One region of the Saccharopolyspora sp. NPDC000359 genome, then DNA from elsewhere that is predicted to be linked to it. Evidence: riboswitches for the same ligand, from Rfam matches in the RefSeq annotation. Region 1 holds a riboswitch; each other region holds the start of a gene.
What was found. A riboswitch is a leader RNA that binds a small molecule or an ion and turns the genes downstream of it on or off. The one in region 1 is predicted to bind cobalamin.

Region 1 (3,913 bases):
GAAGGCCGGGGACATCGAGGTCGTCGGCACGATCGGTTCGCCGAACCTGGAGAAGATCGCCGCGCTCAAACCCGACCTGATCCTGTCCAGCAAGGTCCGCGACGACGCGAACTACGAGGCGTTGAGCAAGATCGCGCCGACGGTGTTCGCCGAGACCGTCGGCAAGCCGTGGAAGGAGAACTTCCTGCTCGACGCCAAGGCGCTGGGCAAGGAGGCCGAGGCCCAGCGGATCCTGGCCGACTACCAGCAGCGGGCCGCCGAGATCGGCAGGCAGCTCGGCGACCCGGCGGCCACCGAGGTCAGCGCGCTGCGGTTCCTGTCCGGCGAGTACCGGCTCTACGGCACCGGCTCCTACCTCGGCACGATCCTGGCCGACGTCGGGCTCGGGCGGCCAGGCAACCAGCGGTTCGACGGGACCCACACCAAGATCAGCCGCGAGCAGCTCTCCCAGGCCGACGGCGACCTGCTGTTCTACTCCGCCTACGGCGACAGGACCCGCGAGCAGATGAACGACGTGGTCGGCTCGGTGCAGTGGAGCACCCTCGAAGCGGTCCGCAGCGGCAGGGCCATCGAGGTCAACGACGACACCTGGTTCCTCGGGCTCGGCCCCCTAGCCGCCAACCTCGTCCTCGACGACCTCCAGAAGTACCTCAGCCAGCGCTGATCCCCGGCCCCGGCGCGCCCACCCCCGCGCGCCGGGGCCGCGCCAACGCGACGTGAGCAGCCGCGAGTCCGCTGCGCTGCGGCCGACGGCCTCGACCTGCGGTCACCATCGACCGGGGAGCGCGACACGTCGATATCTGCCCGTCCGCAACGACCCCGAACCCAAGATGTAGTGTGTCGCTCGCTGGTGGTTCACCGGAGCAATTCCGGTGAGGCAAGAGGGAACCCGGTGCGAATCCGGGACTGCCCCGCAGCGGTGAACGGGAACGACCGTCGTGACCCGCCTGCCCCATCCCGGGCAGCGGGTAAGAGCACTGGGCCAACGCCTGGGAAGCCACGACCAGTAGGCCGCCCGTGAGTCCGAAGACCTGCCACCGGCGCACGCGCAAGGCGTGCTGTCCGGGGCCTCGAGGGCGGGTCCGCGCGGACGACCGGCGACCCGTCTCGCCGAGGTCTCCCTGCGCGCGCTCGAAGGTCCACCGAGCTCGCGAGGGGAGAGAGCCAGTGACGGCGACACTCGACAACTGGACCGAGGTGTCCACCGCGGTCCACCAGGCCTGCGCCGGATTGCCCGGCGTGTCCGCCGAAGCCGTGCTCGACGAGGTGCGGCGCACCGGCTACGCGGGGATCAGCGACGACGAGCTCTCGCTGGCCCAGGTCATGGCGGCCCGCACCCTGATCGAGACCGAACCGAACTACTCGCAGGTCACCGCCCGCCTGCTGCTGAACCGGATGCGCCGCGAAGCGCTGGAGTTCCTCGGTGTCGACCAGGACGCCGACTACGCCGCGCACTTCGCCGAGTACGTGCGCCGTGGCGTGGCGCTCGAGCAGTTGGCCCCCGAACTGGCCACCTTCGACCTCGACCGGTTGGGCCGCGCGCTGGCGCCCGAGCGCGACCTGGAGTTCGGCTTCCTGGGGCTGCAGACCCTCTACGACCGGTACTTCCTGCACGAGGGCGGAGTGCGCTTCGAGCTGCCGCAGGCCTTCTTCATGCGGGTCGCGATGGGCTTGGCGCTGCGCGAGGACGACCGCGAGGCCCGCGCCATCGAGTTCTACCAGCTGCTGTCGTCGTTCGACTTCATGTGCTCGACGCCGACGCTGTTCAACGCCGGGACCACCCGGCCGCAGCTGTCCTCCTGCTTCCTGACCACAGTGGACGACGACCTGTCCGGCATCTTCCACTCGATCAGCAACAACGCCCTGCTGTCGAAGTACGCCGGCGGGCTCGGCAACGACTGGACGCCGGTGCGCGGCATCGGCGCGCACATCAGGGGCACCAACGGCAAGTCGCAGGGCGTCGTGCCGTTCCTGAAGATCGCCAACGACACCGCGGTGGCGGTCAACCAGGGCGGCAAGCGCAAGGGCGCGGTCTGCGCCTACCTGGAGACCTGGCACATCGACGTCGAGGAGTTCCTCGACCTGCGCAAGAACACCGGCGACGACCGGCGCCGCACCCACGACATGAACACCGCGAACTGGGTGCCCGACGAGTTCCTGCGCCGGGTCGAGGCCGACGAGCAGTGGACGCTGTTCTCCCCCGACGAGACCCCCGACCTGCACGACCGCTACGGCGCGGCGTTCGCCGAGCGCTACCGCGCCTACGAGCAGGCCGCCGACCGCGGCGAGATCGCGGTGTTCAAGCGGGTCCGCGCGGTCGACCTGTGGCGGCGGATGCTGACCATGCTGTTCGAGACCGGCCACCCGTGGATCACCTTCAAGGACCCGTGCAACCTGCGTTCCCCGCAGCAGCACACCGGGGTGGTGCACTCCTCGAACCTGTGCACCGAGATCACCCTGAACACCAGCGCCGACGAGGTCGCGGTGTGCAACCTCGGCTCGATCAACCTGGCCCGGCACGTCACGGCCGACGGCATCGACGCCGAGCGCCTGGAGCGCACCACCCACACCGCGGTGCGGATGCTGGACAACGTCATCGACATCAACTTCTACACGATCCCCGAGGCCCGCCGGTCCAACCTGCGACACCGGCCGGTCGGCCTGGGGCTGATGGGCTTCGCCGACGCGCTGTTCGCGCAGCGCATCGCGCCGTCGACGCCCGCCGCGGTGGAGTTCGCCGACCGCAGCATGGAGTTGATCAGCTACCACGCGATCAGCGCGTCCAGCGCGCTGGCGGCCGAGCGCGGTCGCTACGAGACCTTCGACGGCTCGCTGTGGAGCCGCGGCGTGCTGCCGATCGACTCGCTGGAGCTGCTCGCCGAAGCCCGCGGCGGCGACGTCGACCTGGACCGGTCGTCCACCTTGGACTGGGCGGCGCTGCGCGAGCGCGTGGTCCGCGACGGGATGCGCAACTCCAACGTGATGGCCATCGCGCCGACTGCGACGATCGCCAACATCTGCGGGGTCAACCAGTCCATCGAGCCCGTCTACCGGAACCTGTACGTCAAGGCGAACATGTCCGGCGACTTCACCGTGGTCAACCCGCACCTGGTAGCCGACCTCAAGCTCGCCGGGTTGTGGGACGAGGCGATGGTCGCCGACCTCAAGCTGCACGACGGCAGCCTGCTGCCGATCGAGCGGATCCCGCAGGAGCTCAAGGAGCTCTACGCCACCGCGTTCGAGATCGAACCGCACTGGCTGGTGGAGGCCGCGGCGCGGCGGCAGAAGTGGATCGACCAGGCGCAGTCGCTGAACCTCTACGTCGCCGCCCCCAGCGGCCGCAAGCTCGACGAGCTCTACCGGCTGGCCTGGCGCAAGGGCTTGAAGACCACGTACTACCTGCGCTCCACCAGCGCCACCCACGTGGAGAAGAGCACCCTGCGTGGAACCGACGGCAAGCTCAACGCCGTGCCCACCGCGGTCCCCGCGGCGACAGTCTGCTCCGTCGAGGACCCCGACTGCGAAGCCTGCCAGTGACGCATCCCCGCGATCTCAATGGAGATCAGACACCTGGTCCCCATTGAACTCGCGCACCAAGAACCCCTCCACCACCGCCCGTTCGCCCCGGGCCGGACGAACCCTCCCTTGGAGCATGACGAGCATGACCTCCCTGCAGTCCCCCTCCTCCGCAGGTCTCGGCGAGATCGACCGCTCCGGCGGGCGCGTCGACGTCAGCGAGAAGGCGATGATCAACGCCCGCGCCGACGTCAACCAGCTGCTGCCGCTCAAGTACGGCTGGGCCTGGGACAAGTACCTCGCCGGGTGCAACAACCACTGGATGCCCACCGAGATCTCCATGCAGGCCGACATCGCGCTGTGGAAGTCCAGCGACGGGCTCACCGAGGACGAGCGC
Region 2 (3,913 bases), on a different contig from region 1:
ACTTCGAAGTGCTCCGCGATGTGCAGGGCCAGGTGAAGGCTTGGGCTGTACTCGCCGCGCTCCAGGTAGCCCACCGTTTGGTAGTGCACGCCGAGGGCTTCCGCGAGCTGCCGGCGGGAGGTGCCCCGTTCCGCGCGCAGCATCGCGATGCGGTTGTAGATCGTCTCGCTCATGTTCCCTCCGCCTCAGCGCACGCGCTGCAGGGCTTTCTCCCTCCGCGCCGCCAGGGTCGAACCGGACTCGCGCCGCGCCATCCGGCGCAGCACCACCGGCGCGACCGCGAGTCCGACCACGGCCCACAGGACGAGCACCCCGATGGTTCCCAGGTGCCGCCACGACTCGCCGATCTCGGCCGTCGCCGCCGCGTCCGGCAGCAGGATCAGCGCCATGCTGGTGGGGATCGAGAACAGTGCCCCGAAGCTGGGTCCGATCGGGATCGTCGCGACCAGGCCCAGCACCGTCACCCCGAGCACGCCCAGCCACGGACCGAGGGCTCGCACGCGCGCCTGCTGGGCAAGATCGACGCCCGCTCCACGGTCGGCGCGCTGGGTGAACCGGCTGGACGACACGTTGGTCACCCAGCCGATCGGGTCGACGCCTTTGAGCACGTCCGTCGTTCCGTAGCTCATCCGCAGGCCGCGGACGTCGAGCGCGGTCGCGTCGGTGGTTGGCGGTCTCGCGTGATCGTTGTTGGCTGTCATTGCCCCAGTTCTTCTTGTCATGAACATCCGTCGAGATGTAGTACGGGTGCTATATCTCGTGGAAACGGCTGAGCATGTGTGGTGCAGATCTCCTCTCGCTGTAGATCGACTTCAGCGGCTACGCCTGGCGCCCGGGTGCTGGACGGGCCTTGCCAACGGGGGTTCGGCGGATAGCCTTGGCGGTGCTGGTGGTTCGTCCGCTTCCGCGACGCGGGAGGGGACGAGGCAAGAGGGAACCCGGTGCGAATCCGGGACTGCCCCGCAGCGGTGAGCGGGAACGACCGCCGTCATCGAGCACTGGACGCCAACGTCTGGGAAGCGACGGCCAGTAGGTACCTCCGTGCAGGAGAGCGCCCGCGAGTCCGAAGACCTGCCACCGGTGCGCCCGCCGACCGGTGGGCGCGGTCCGAGGTCTCGCGGGAGGACCTGGCCGACGAGCGGCTGCCGCTCGCTGGTTCGCGCCCGCACGACCTCGGCACACCTGATGTCGAGCTCGCGAGGTGAGGGACTTGACCAGCAAGATCGGATCGACCGCGCTCGGATACCCCCGGATCGGGCCGGGGCGGGAGCTGAAGCGGGCCCTGGAGAGCTACTGGGCCAACCGCTCCACCGAGGCGGAACTGCGCGAGGTGGCCCGGGGCCTGCGCATCGACACGTGGCGCCAGCTGCGCGACTCGGGACTGGACTCGGTGCCCGGCAACACGTTCTCCTACTACGACCACGTGCTCGACACCGCGGTCACCTTCGGCGCGGTGCCGCCGCGCTACGCCGAGCTGGGGCTCGGTCCGCTGGACACGTACTTCGCGATGGCGCGCGGGGCTTCCACCGTGCCGCCGCTGGAGATGACGAAGTGGTTCGACACCAACTACCACTACCTGGTGCCGGAGATCGGACCGGACACGCGGTTCTCGCTGACCGACCGGACACCCGTCGAGCAGTACCGCGAGGCCCTGGAAGCCGGTGTGACCACCCGGCCGGTGCTGGTCGGTCCGCTGACCTTCCTGCTGCTGGCCAAACCGGCGGCCGACGCGCCGGAGGACTTCCGCCCGCTGGACAAGCTGCCCGAGCTGCTCGACGCCTACGCCGAGCTGCTGCGCGAGCTGCACCGCGCGGGGGCCGAGTGGGTGCAGCTCGACGAGCCCGCCTTCGCCGCCGACCGCACGCCGGAGCAGCTGCAGGCGCTCGGCGACGCCTACCGCCAGCTGGGTGGGTTGGCCGCGCGGCCGCAACTGCTGGTGGCGGGGTACTTCGGCGACTTCAGCGAGGCGGTGCGGGTGCTCGCGGCCACCCCGGTGGAAGCGCTCGGGGTTGACCTGGTGACCGCGACGTCCACTGTGGACTCGCTGTCCGGGGTGCCGGGACTGCGGGACAAGGCGCTGGTGGCCGGGCTCGTCGACGGGCGCAACGTCTGGCGCACCGACCTGGACCGCGCCCTCACCACGGCGGCAACCCTGCTCGGGCTGGCCGGTGAGGTCGCCGTGAGCACCTCCTGCTCGCTGCTGCACGTCCCCTACGACGTCGAAGCCGAGGACATCGACCCGCAGGTCAAGTCCTGGCTGGCCTTCGCCGCGCAGAAGGTGCGCGAGGTCGTCGTGCTCGGGCGCGCGCTGGAGGAGGGGCGGGAGGTGGTGGCCGCCGAGCTCGACGCCGCCCGCGACGCCATCGCCGACCGCGCTGGGGCGGCGCGCGTGCGCAACAACCGCGTCCGCGCCCGGCTGGACTCGCTGCGGCCCGAGCACTCGCAGCGCGGCGACCACCAGAAGCGTCGGCAGGCCCAGCAGGAGTCCCTGCGGCTACCGCCCCTGCCCACCACGACGATCGGTTCGTTCCCGCAGACCACCGACGTCCGCAAGGCGCGGGCGGCGTTCCGGGCCGGGCGCATCGACCGGGCCAGCTACCAGCAGCGGATGCGGGACGAGATCCGGCGCGTGGTCGAGCTGCAGGAAGCGGTCGGGCTCGACGTGCTGGTGCACGGCGAACCGGAGCGCAACGACATGGTGCAGTACTTCGCCGAGCACCTGGACGGGTTCACCAGCACCGCGGGCGGCTGGGTGCAGTCCTACGGGTCGCGGTGCGTGCGGCCGCCGATCCTCTACGGCGACGTGTCCCGGCCGGGACCGATCACCGTGGAGTGGGCGACCTGCGCGCAGGCGCTCACCGCCAAGCCGGTCAAGGGCATGCTCACCGGCCCGGTCACCATCCTGGCCTGGTCGTTCGTCCGCGACGACCAGCCGCTGGCGGACACCGCCGCGCAGGTCGCGATGGCCATCCGCGACGAGGTGCAGGACCTGGAGGCGGCCGGCATCCGGGTGATCCAGGTGGACGAGCCCGCGCTGCGCGAGCTCCTGCCGCTGCGCGCGGCGCAGCACGAGGCGTACCTGCGGTGGGCGGTGTCGGCGTTCCGCCTGGCCACCTCCGGCGTCAGCGACTCCACCCAGGTCCACACCCACCTGTGCTACTCGGAGTTCGGTGACGTGATCGACGCGATCGTGGCGCTGGACGCCGACGTGACCAGCATCGAAGCGGCCCGGTCGCGGATGGAGGTGCTGGACGACCTCAACGCGGTCGGCTTCAGCCGCGGTGTGGGGCCGGGGGTGTACGACATCCACTCGCCGCGCGTGCCGGACGCGGCCGAGGTGGTCGACCTGCTCCGCGCGGCCCTGCGCTCGGTGCCCGCGGACCGCCTGTGGGTCAACCCGGACTGCGGCCTGAAGACCCGCGGCTACGCGGAGGTCGAACCGGCGTTGGAGAACCTGGTCAGCGCAGCGCGAGTGGTCCGCCGCGAGCTGCCCTGACCGCGAGCGTTGCGGGCGGTGCGGTTCCCCCACCACTCACCGCACCGCCCGCAACACCTCCCGCGCGGGGTGACTGCCCGGACCTCGCGCGACCGTCAGACGGCCAACTCCCGTTGAGGTCGCGTTGGGACGCGCCTGACCGGGGTCAGGTCTGCGGGGCGAGGTCGGGGCCGAGGGAGGCGAACTTCTCGCGGGAGACCACCCGGGGCGGGGGCCAGGTGATGTTGCGCGGGGGCCAGGACTGGCCGGTGCGCTTGAGGAACCACTCCGGCGGCTCGTACATCGGCGGTTCGAAGTCGGCGGGCAGCATGCTGCGCCACTCGACGTCCTTGGTGCGCTCGGCGAACTCGTCCTTCAGCGTCTGCAGCCGCTCCGGTTGGGTGAGCAGGTCGATCGCCAGCGCCGCGAGGTACTTCG
Region 3 (3,913 bases), on a different contig from region 1:
GGCCGCGGTCAGCACCGCGAAGGCGAGGCACGCCACCAGTGCGATCAGCCGGAAGTCGACGGCGAGCAGCGCGGCGCCGAGCAGCGGTCCGACCAGGGTGCCCGCGTGCGCGAAGACGTTGAACACCGCGAAGGCCTCGGCCCGCCGCTCCTCCCCCGCCTCGTGCATGAGGTACGTGCGGACCGCCGGGTTGAACAGCGCGCCCGCCAGGCCGGTGAGCACCGCGGCGGCGAACAGCCCGGGCAGTGAGGTGAACACGCCGAACAGCCCGAAGGAGACCACCCGCAGCGCGCAGCCGGTGATGATCATCGGGCGGCAGCCGAGCCGGTCCGCGGCGGTCCCACCGACCAGGAACATGCCCTGCTGGCTCAGGTTCCGGACGCCGAGCAGCAGGCCGATCACCGCCGCGCCGTAGCCCAGGTCCCGGCTCATGTAGGTCGCCAGGAACGGCAGCAGCATGTAGAAGCCCACGTTGATGCCGAACTGGTTGATCACCAGCAGCTGCGCGGCGCGCGACATCTGCCGGAACCCGCTCACCGGTCGTCCTCCCCGCACACCGCGCAGTCCACCCCGGCCCCGGTGCGCGCCGGGCAGGGGTCGACGACCGCCCGAGACCTGCTCCAACCCGGCTTGTCCACTTCGGACGGTTGGCGCGCTTCGGGGACCAGGCCGTGCTCGGCGACGTAGTCGTCGTCGAAGATGGTCTGCCAGTAGCGGTGCGGCCCGTCCGGGAACACCGCGCACACCGCGTCCGAGCTCAGCTCCTCGGCGCACCACGCGGCGACCACCGCGACCGCGCCGGTGCTCCACCCGCCGGTCACGAACGCCCCGGCGGCGAGCCTGCGGCAGGCGTCGGCCGCCTCCGCCGGGCCGATCCAGTGCACCTCGTCGAACACGTCGTAGGCGACGTTGCGCGGGTGGATGCTGCTGCCCAGCCCGCGCATCAACCGGTGCGCGGCGGGTTGTCCGAACACCGTCGACCCCGGCGAGTCGACGCCCACGACCTTGATCCCCGGCCACCGCTCGCGCAGGACCGGGGCGATCCCGGCGCTGTGCCCGCCGGTGCCGACGCTGCACACCACGGCGTCCAGGTGCTCGAACTGGGTGACGAGCTCGCGACCCATGGCGAGGTACCCGGCGGGGTTGTCCGGGTTCCCGTACTGGTCCGGCCAGTACGCGCCGGGCAGCTCCGCGAGCAGCTCAACCACCCGCTCCCGCCGGGCCCGCTGCCAGCCGCCCACCGGGTGCGGTTCCGCCACGACCTCGACGCGTGCTCCGTGCGCCCGCAGCAGCGCCCTGGTCATCCCGTCCAGCTCCCGGTCGGCCACAACCACCACCGGGTGACCGAGCGCCGTGCCGACGCAGGCCAGCCCGATGCCGAGGGTGCCGCTGGTGGATTCGACGATCGCGCCGCCGGGGCGCAGCTCGCCGCGGCTCCGAGCGCCCTGGACGAGCGCCAGCGCGGCCCGCGCCTTCATGCCGCCGGGGGCGAATCCTTCGAGCTTGGCCCAGAAACCGGGGTGCGGTCCGGGCAGCGGGGTGCCGATGCGCAGGACCGGGGTGTTGCCGATGAGGTCCAGGACCGACTGGCACCGGGGCCCGCCGTCGGTCCGGCTGAGGTCGAGTGCGGTCACCGCGGCTCACCTGCCTGGTAGTGGTGGAGGTCGGTGCTGTCCCCGGTCAGCCAGAAGAACGGGTAGGGCTCCGCGGACAGCGCGCGCACCTCGGCGCCGACCACCTCGCGGAGCACCGCGGCGCCGGTCTGCGCGAACATCACCAGCGGCAGGCCGCGGTCGCGGCAGAGCCCGGCGATGTCGTCGAAGGTGCCGTTGCCCAGCACCATCCCGGAGGCCAGGACGGCCTGCGCGCCGGAGATCGCCTCCCGGTGGTCGACGAGGACCGGTTCGCCCCACTCGGTGACCCCGCCCTTCAGGTCGCACGGGACCGGGCGGAACCCGCGTTCGCGCAGCGCGGCGAGCAGCGAGTTCACCACGCCGATCACCGCGACGTTGCCGCCCTCCGGCGCCTCGACGAGCTCGGCGACGGCGCGGGCGCGGGCCATCGACTTCTCCAGCGAGGTCCCGGCCGGGATGCGCACCCGCCGGGCGCCCGGGTGCTCGTCGTGCGGGACCTGGTTGGCCAGGTGGGCGTCGAGCACGGCGACCCGGACCGCCGGTTCCTCGTGCTCCAGTAGTTCGGCGGCGCTCCGGCCGACGAGGTCGCGCACCGAATCCGGGTCCAGCTGGCCCGGTTCCACGGCGCAGGAGCCCACCGCGCGACCGATCCGCACGCTGAGCACGCAATTGGCGTAGCCGGCGCTCCGGCCGCTGTGGTGTGCACTTTGGACGGTCAGGAAGACCACCGAGGCCCGGCTGTCCCGGAGGTGGCCGCCATCGGTGGCGCGAACCCGCTCGACCACTGCGCACAGGGCCGAGTGCCGGGTCCGGGTTGGGGAGGGTTGAGCAGGTGGCACAGGATGTCTCCACAGGAGTCAACGATCGGCGCGGCGAGCCGCACCGGCGGTGGGCTGGTGGCTCAGACCTGCGTGTCCGACGTCGTGGTGTGGAGCTCGGCTGGGCACCGCGGCGGGGCGGTGGCCAGCAGCGTTGGTGCGCGCTGCGGCACGTCGACTACCTCCTCCGGGGCTCCTCGACCCCGCGTGGATCGGCACGACGGCGTCAGTCTCCTGACTCGCGGATCCGCGCTAACCGCCTGCCTTCCCACCGCGGTCGCGGCAGTGGCGCACGTGGCGGCAGCTCCCCGTTCACAGTGGCGGGACCGTGCCGGATTCGCACCGGCTTCCTGCGCACCGTCGCATGAACTAGCGCGACGTTCGCAGCGCGCGGGCGGGGTGTCAAGGCATCCGCCGCCCAGATCACCCCGGTGCCGCGCGCCAGCACCCGTTCGGCTCCACTGAGGACCAATGACCGAAGTCCGAACGGGCCAAGGCGTTCGTGCTGCGCTCAGGTGGCCGCCCGACGTTCCAGCAGCACGGTGTCGCGCCAGACCCCGTGCTGCCGGGCGATGCGCTCGCGGACCCCCACGGTGCGGAACCCGGCCGCGTGGTGCATGGCCAGGCTCGCCGCGTTCTCCGGGAAGATCGAGTTCTGCAGCGTCCACAGGCCAGCGGCGTCGGCCGCGGAGACCTGCTCGCGCAGCAGGGCCTTGCCCACTCCCCCACCCCGGAAGGCGGCAGCGACCTCCGCCACTCCCGCGTAGCACGCGCGCTCGGAGACGGGTGCCAGCGCGGCCCAGCCCGCGACCGCGCCGTCGACCTCGGCGACCCACCGCTGGTCCGGGAGCCACTTTGCGTCCAGCACCTCGCGCGGCGGGACCTCGGTCTCGAAGGTGGCGTTCCCGGTGGCGATACCCTCGGCGTAGATGCGGCGCACCTCGGGCCAGTCCGCGTCGCGCAGGACCCGGACGACGACGTCGGTCGGGTGCAGCTGCGGGTCGGTGCGCACACCAGGAGTATCGGGAGGGCGTCAACCAGTTCACCCCGGCGCCACGCGGGTTTGACCTTCGAGCTGGTTGAAGGCCCAGAATCGCCCCTGTGGACGACGAACTCCTGAGCATCGGCGCCTTCGCCCGGCGGGTCGGGCTGACGCCGAGCGCGCTGCGCTTCTACGACGACTGCGGCGTGCTGCCGCCCGCGCACGTCGACGCGGTGACCGGGTACCGCTACTACTCCCCCGGCCAGGTGCGGCGGGCCGTGCTGCTGCGCCGGTTGCGGGCGGCTGGGGTGCCGTTGCCCGAGGTCGGCGTGGTGCTCGACGGGACCGCCGAGCAGGCCCGGGCCGTCCTGACCGCCCACACGCAGCGGGCGCAGGACGCGGCGGCCGCCGCGCAGTCGGCGATCGGGGAGGTCCTGCGCTCGCTGCCCGGCCAGCAGCGGACGCTGGCCCGCGTGGGT
Region 4 (3,913 bases), on a different contig from region 1:
GAGCGCCCGGTCCAGGCGGGAACCCCGGCGCACCCCGGTGGAGACGCCGACCGCCACCGCCAGCGGGACCACCACCGCGAGCGCGAGCAGCGCCAGCACCGCGGTGGTGGCGAACCCGCGGGCGATCTCGTCGGCGACCGGGGCGCCGGTCAGCAGCGAGGTCCCCAGGTCGCCGCGCACCGCGCCACCCAGCCAGTCCAGGAACCGCTCCCACACCGGCCGGTCCAGCTGCAACTGCTCGCGCAGCACCGCGATCTGCTCGTCGGTCGCGTGCTCGCCGAGCACGACCACCGCCGTGTCGCCCGGCAGCAGGGAGGTGAGCGCGAAGACGGTGACCGCCACCGCGAGGAGCTGCAGCGCGGCGACCACCAGCCGCCGCAGCACCAGCGCTGCCATCAGCTCAGCGTGGCCCGTTCGAAGCGCGCCCAGTCCAGCGAGTTGGGCGGGGCCGCCCGGATCCCGGACACCGCGTCGGACACCGCCACGTTCCAGTCGCTGAAGCCCCACACGAGCAACCCGCTCTCCTCCCGCGCCAGGCGCTGGGCGTCGCCGAGCAGGCGGGACCGCTCGGCTCCGTCCACTGTGCTCAACGCCCGATGGAACAGCCCGTCGAACTCCGGTGACCGGTATCCGGTGTAGTTGCTGGTGCCCGCACCGCTGCGCAGCCGCTCCGCCAGGAACGTGGTCAGCGGCAGCGGCGCGGTCCGGGTGAGGGCGGCGACGCCGTTGGTGCGGATGTCGCTGAAGTAGGTCTCCGCCGGGCCGATCCGCGGGGTGACGCGCAGCCCGACCTCGGCCAACTGCTGGGCGATCAGCGTCGCGGCGGACTCGAAGCACGGGTCCACCGAGCTGGTGAGCAGTTCGAACCCGGCCAACCCGGCCTCCCGCACCAGCGACCGGGCGCGGTCGACGTCGCGGCCGCGCTGCGGCAGGTCCGGCGGGTAGTGCCTGAGCCCCTTGCCGAACAAATCGTTGCCGACCTGGCCGTGCCCGCTCAGCGCCACCGAGACGAGCGCTTCCCGGTCCACACCGGACAGGACGGCCTGCACCAGGCGCGGATCGTCGAACGGTGCGCGGTCGACCTTGAGCGCCACCGCCTGCATGGTCCCGTGCGGCGCGGCGAGCAGCTGGGCCCGCCCGTCGCGCTGCACCAGTTGCGCGGAGTTCGCGCTGATGTCGTGGATGTAGTGCACCTGGCCGGACAGCAGTGCCGCGACGCGGGCGCTCTCGTCGTTGATGGGCACGAACTCCAGCTCGGCGATCGCCGGAGCACCGCCCCAGTACCCGTCGAAGCGGCGGAACACGGCAGGTCGGCCGGGCTGGAACGTGGCGAACCGGAACGGGCCCGAGCCGACCGGGGCAGTGAAGTCGCGGGTCCCGGCCGGGACGATCTCGGTCGCCGGGGCGCCCCACGCCGACGGGAACTCGAAGTTCGGGGCGTGCAGCACGAGTTCCAGCTCAGTGGCCGACCGCGCCCGGCTGGCCGCGAAGTCGACGCCGAGGAACTGCTTGCGGGCGGGCGAGGCCGTGGCGGGGTCGGCGATGCGGCGGTAGCTGTGGAGCACGTCCTCGGCGGTGACCGGGCGGTTGTCGTGGAAGCGGGCCTCGCGCAACCGGATGGACCACCGGGTGCCGGTCGTGTCGGGCTCCCACGACTCGGCCAGCCGCGGCACGACGCTCATGTCGTGGGCGTAGCCGACCAGCGTGTCGAACAGCGCTTTGGCCCGGGCCTGGTCTACGAACAGCGAGCTGAGGTGCGGGTCGAGCGATTCCTTCGCGCCGCCTGTCGGGAACGCCGCGCGCAGCCGTCCTTCTGGTGCGGACGCGCCGCCGCAGGCCGGGATCGAGGCGACGGCGAGCGATCCCAGCGCCCCCTTGAGCAGTGCCCGCCGGTTGACGGTGGTCATCGAGTTCCCTTCCGGTCCCGGCGCGCGGTGCTGCTCGCTCAGGACACGGTGGATGGAGCGCGCCGCACGTCCCCGTGCGCGAGGGGTGGGGGAACCGGTCAGCGCGCGACGGTTGAGGTCAGGACTTGCCTTCGGTGCGGCGGACAACCCGACCTCGCCGCTTGCTCCGCTGGCGTGCTGCCGCGCGGGATGAGTTCGTGGGACAAGCTCCAGCAGCGTGCAGCCGCATGGTTGGCGCACCTCCTCCGGGGCTCCGCGACCCCGTGCGAATCGGCACGACGGCGCCAGTCTCCTGACTCGTGGATCGACGCTGGCCGCCTGCCTTCCCACCGCGGTCGCGGCAGTGGCTCGCGTGGCGGCAGCTCCCCACTCACAGTGGCGGGACCGTGCCGGATTCGCACCGGCTTCCTGCGCACCGTCGCATGAACTCCAGCGGCGACGTTGGCACCGGACGGGGTGGGTGTCAAGGGCGGTGGGGCGAGATCACGTCCGGGGTCGGGGCAGTGCTCCGGGCGGCGGCGCTGACCTCTACCATTCGGGGGTGGCCGCCTACGACTTCGACGCCTTCGAGCACCTGGACGCCTCGGACCTGCCGCTGCGCCAGCAGCGCATCCTGGCCGCGATCCGGGACTGGGTGAACCGCTACGGGTACTCGCCGAGCACCCGCCAGATCGGCGAGGCGGTCGGCCTGCGCTCCTCGTCCTCGGTGTCGAAGCATCTGAACGCCTTGGAGGACAAGGGTTTCCTGCGCCGCAGCGCGACGGTGTCCCGACCGATGGACGTGCGGGCGTTCCTCCAGCCGTCGGCGGCGCGCGACGACGAGACCTCGGTGCCGGTGCCCGTGGTCGGCGACATCGCGGCGGGCGCCCCGATCACCGCGGACGAGCACCTCGACGACGTGATGAGCCTGCCCCGCGAGCTCACCGGCCGGGGCACCGTGTTCGGCCTGCGGGTGCGCGGCGATTCGATGGTCGACGCAGCGATCTGCGACGGCGACATCGTGGTGGTCCGCCAGCAGCAGGAGGCGCACTCCGGGCAGATCGTGGCGGCGATGATCGACGACGAGGCGACGGTGAAGGTCTACCGCCGCCGCAACGGCCACGTCCTGCTCGAACCCCGCAACCCGGCCTACGAGGTCATCGACGGCGACAACGCGGTCGTCCTGGGCGTCGTCGTCTCGGTCCTCCGCAGCGTCTGACCCGGTCGTGAGCGCGTAACAGTGTTCCAGCACCGTTTCGCGCTCACGACGGTCGTGAGTGCGTAACGGTGTTCCAGCCCTGTTTCGCGCTCACGACCCCTGTTCGCGTCGGTGATGGCGGGCTCGGGGCGGGCTACGGTGTCGGCATGGACAGCGTTGAGGGGCTCCGGAACAGGTTGCGGGAGTTCGCGGCGGCGCGGGACTGGGAGCAGTACCACACGCCGAAGAACCTGGCGATGGCGCTCAGCGGGGAGGCCGGTGAGCTGGTCGCGGAGCTGCAGTGGGTCGACGACGCCGGGGCCGCGGCGGGCCTGGCGGACGGCGGGCTCAAGGACCGGCTGGCCGACGAGGCGGCCGACGTGCTGCTCTACCTGGTCCGGCTGACCGACGTCTGCGGCATCGACCTCCTCGACGCCGCCAACGCCAAGATCGACCGGAACGAGACGCGGTTCCCGCCGGGGGCCTGACCTGCGGTGTCCGATGTGGACACCGCAGCCCGCCCGGGGGTCAGGCGCGCCGCTGGCGGTGCTGACCGGCCGCGGTCCGCGCGGCTTCGCGCTTCGCCTCGGCCTTGTCCCTGATCCGGGCGGCTTCCCGCTTGACCTCCTGCTGGGTGGCGCGCTCCTGCTGGAGCCACTCCGGGTTCTCCTCGCGCAGGGCGTTGATCTGGTCGGTGGTCAGCGGCTCGGTGATGCCCGCCCGGGTCAGGCCGCCGATGGAGATGCGCAGTCGCGCGGCCACCACCTGGCGCGGGTGCGGGCCGTTGCGGCGCAGCTCGCGCAGCCACTCCGGCGGATCGGTCTGCAGG

Region 2: linked by a shared signal. The riboswitch ahead of metE (5-methyltetrahydropteroyltriglutamate--homocysteine S-methyltransferase) and the one ahead of ABT324_RS31390 (ribonucleoside-diphosphate reductase subunit alpha) in region 1 are both predicted to bind cobalamin.
Region 3: linked by a shared signal. The riboswitch ahead of ABT324_RS30695 (hypothetical protein) and the one ahead of ABT324_RS31390 (ribonucleoside-diphosphate reductase subunit alpha) in region 1 are both predicted to bind cobalamin.
Region 4: linked by a shared signal. The riboswitch ahead of ABT324_RS20620 (ABC transporter substrate-binding protein) and the one ahead of ABT324_RS31390 (ribonucleoside-diphosphate reductase subunit alpha) in region 1 are both predicted to bind cobalamin.

Annotation. Positions count from the first base shown of each region.
Region 1 is NZ_JBEPDU010000075.1:18,790-22,702, forward strand. It holds gene ABT324_RS31385 (ABC transporter substrate-binding protein) at 1-664, shown strand, start outside; cobalamin riboswitch at 835-1,053, shown strand; gene ABT324_RS31390 (ribonucleoside-diphosphate reductase subunit alpha) at 1,168-3,537, shown strand; gene ABT324_RS31395 (ribonucleotide-diphosphate reductase subunit beta) at 3,662-3,913, shown strand, end outside.
Region 2 is NZ_JBEPDU010000004.1:141,219-145,131, reverse strand. It holds gene ABT324_RS04770 (helix-turn-helix transcriptional regulator) at 1-173, opposite strand, end outside; partial or broken gene ABT324_RS04765 (ABC transporter permease) at 186-482, opposite strand; cobalamin riboswitch at 874-1,093, shown strand; gene metE (5-methyltetrahydropteroyltriglutamate--homocysteine S-methyltransferase) at 1,211-3,496, shown strand; gene ABT324_RS04755 (amidohydrolase) at 3,642-3,913, opposite strand, start outside.
Region 3 is NZ_JBEPDU010000070.1:23,650-27,562, reverse strand. It holds gene ABT324_RS30705 (MDR family MFS transporter) at 1-537, opposite strand, end outside; gene ABT324_RS30700 (PLP-dependent cysteine synthase family protein) at 534-1,634, opposite strand; gene ABT324_RS30695 (hypothetical protein) at 1,631-2,299, opposite strand; cobalamin riboswitch at 2,658-2,829, opposite strand; partial or broken gene ABT324_RS30690 (GNAT family N-acetyltransferase) at 2,964-3,440, opposite strand; gene ABT324_RS30685 (DNA polymerase III subunit beta family protein) at 3,554-3,913, shown strand, end outside.
Region 4 is NZ_JBEPDU010000032.1:31,153-35,065, forward strand. It holds gene ABT324_RS20615 (ABC transporter permease) at 1-396, opposite strand, end outside; gene ABT324_RS20620 (ABC transporter substrate-binding protein) at 396-1,907, opposite strand; cobalamin riboswitch at 2,171-2,342, opposite strand; gene lexA (transcriptional repressor LexA) at 2,449-3,105, shown strand; gene ABT324_RS20630 (nucleotide pyrophosphohydrolase) at 3,252-3,572, shown strand; gene ABT324_RS20635 (DUF5997 family protein) at 3,613-3,913, opposite strand, start outside.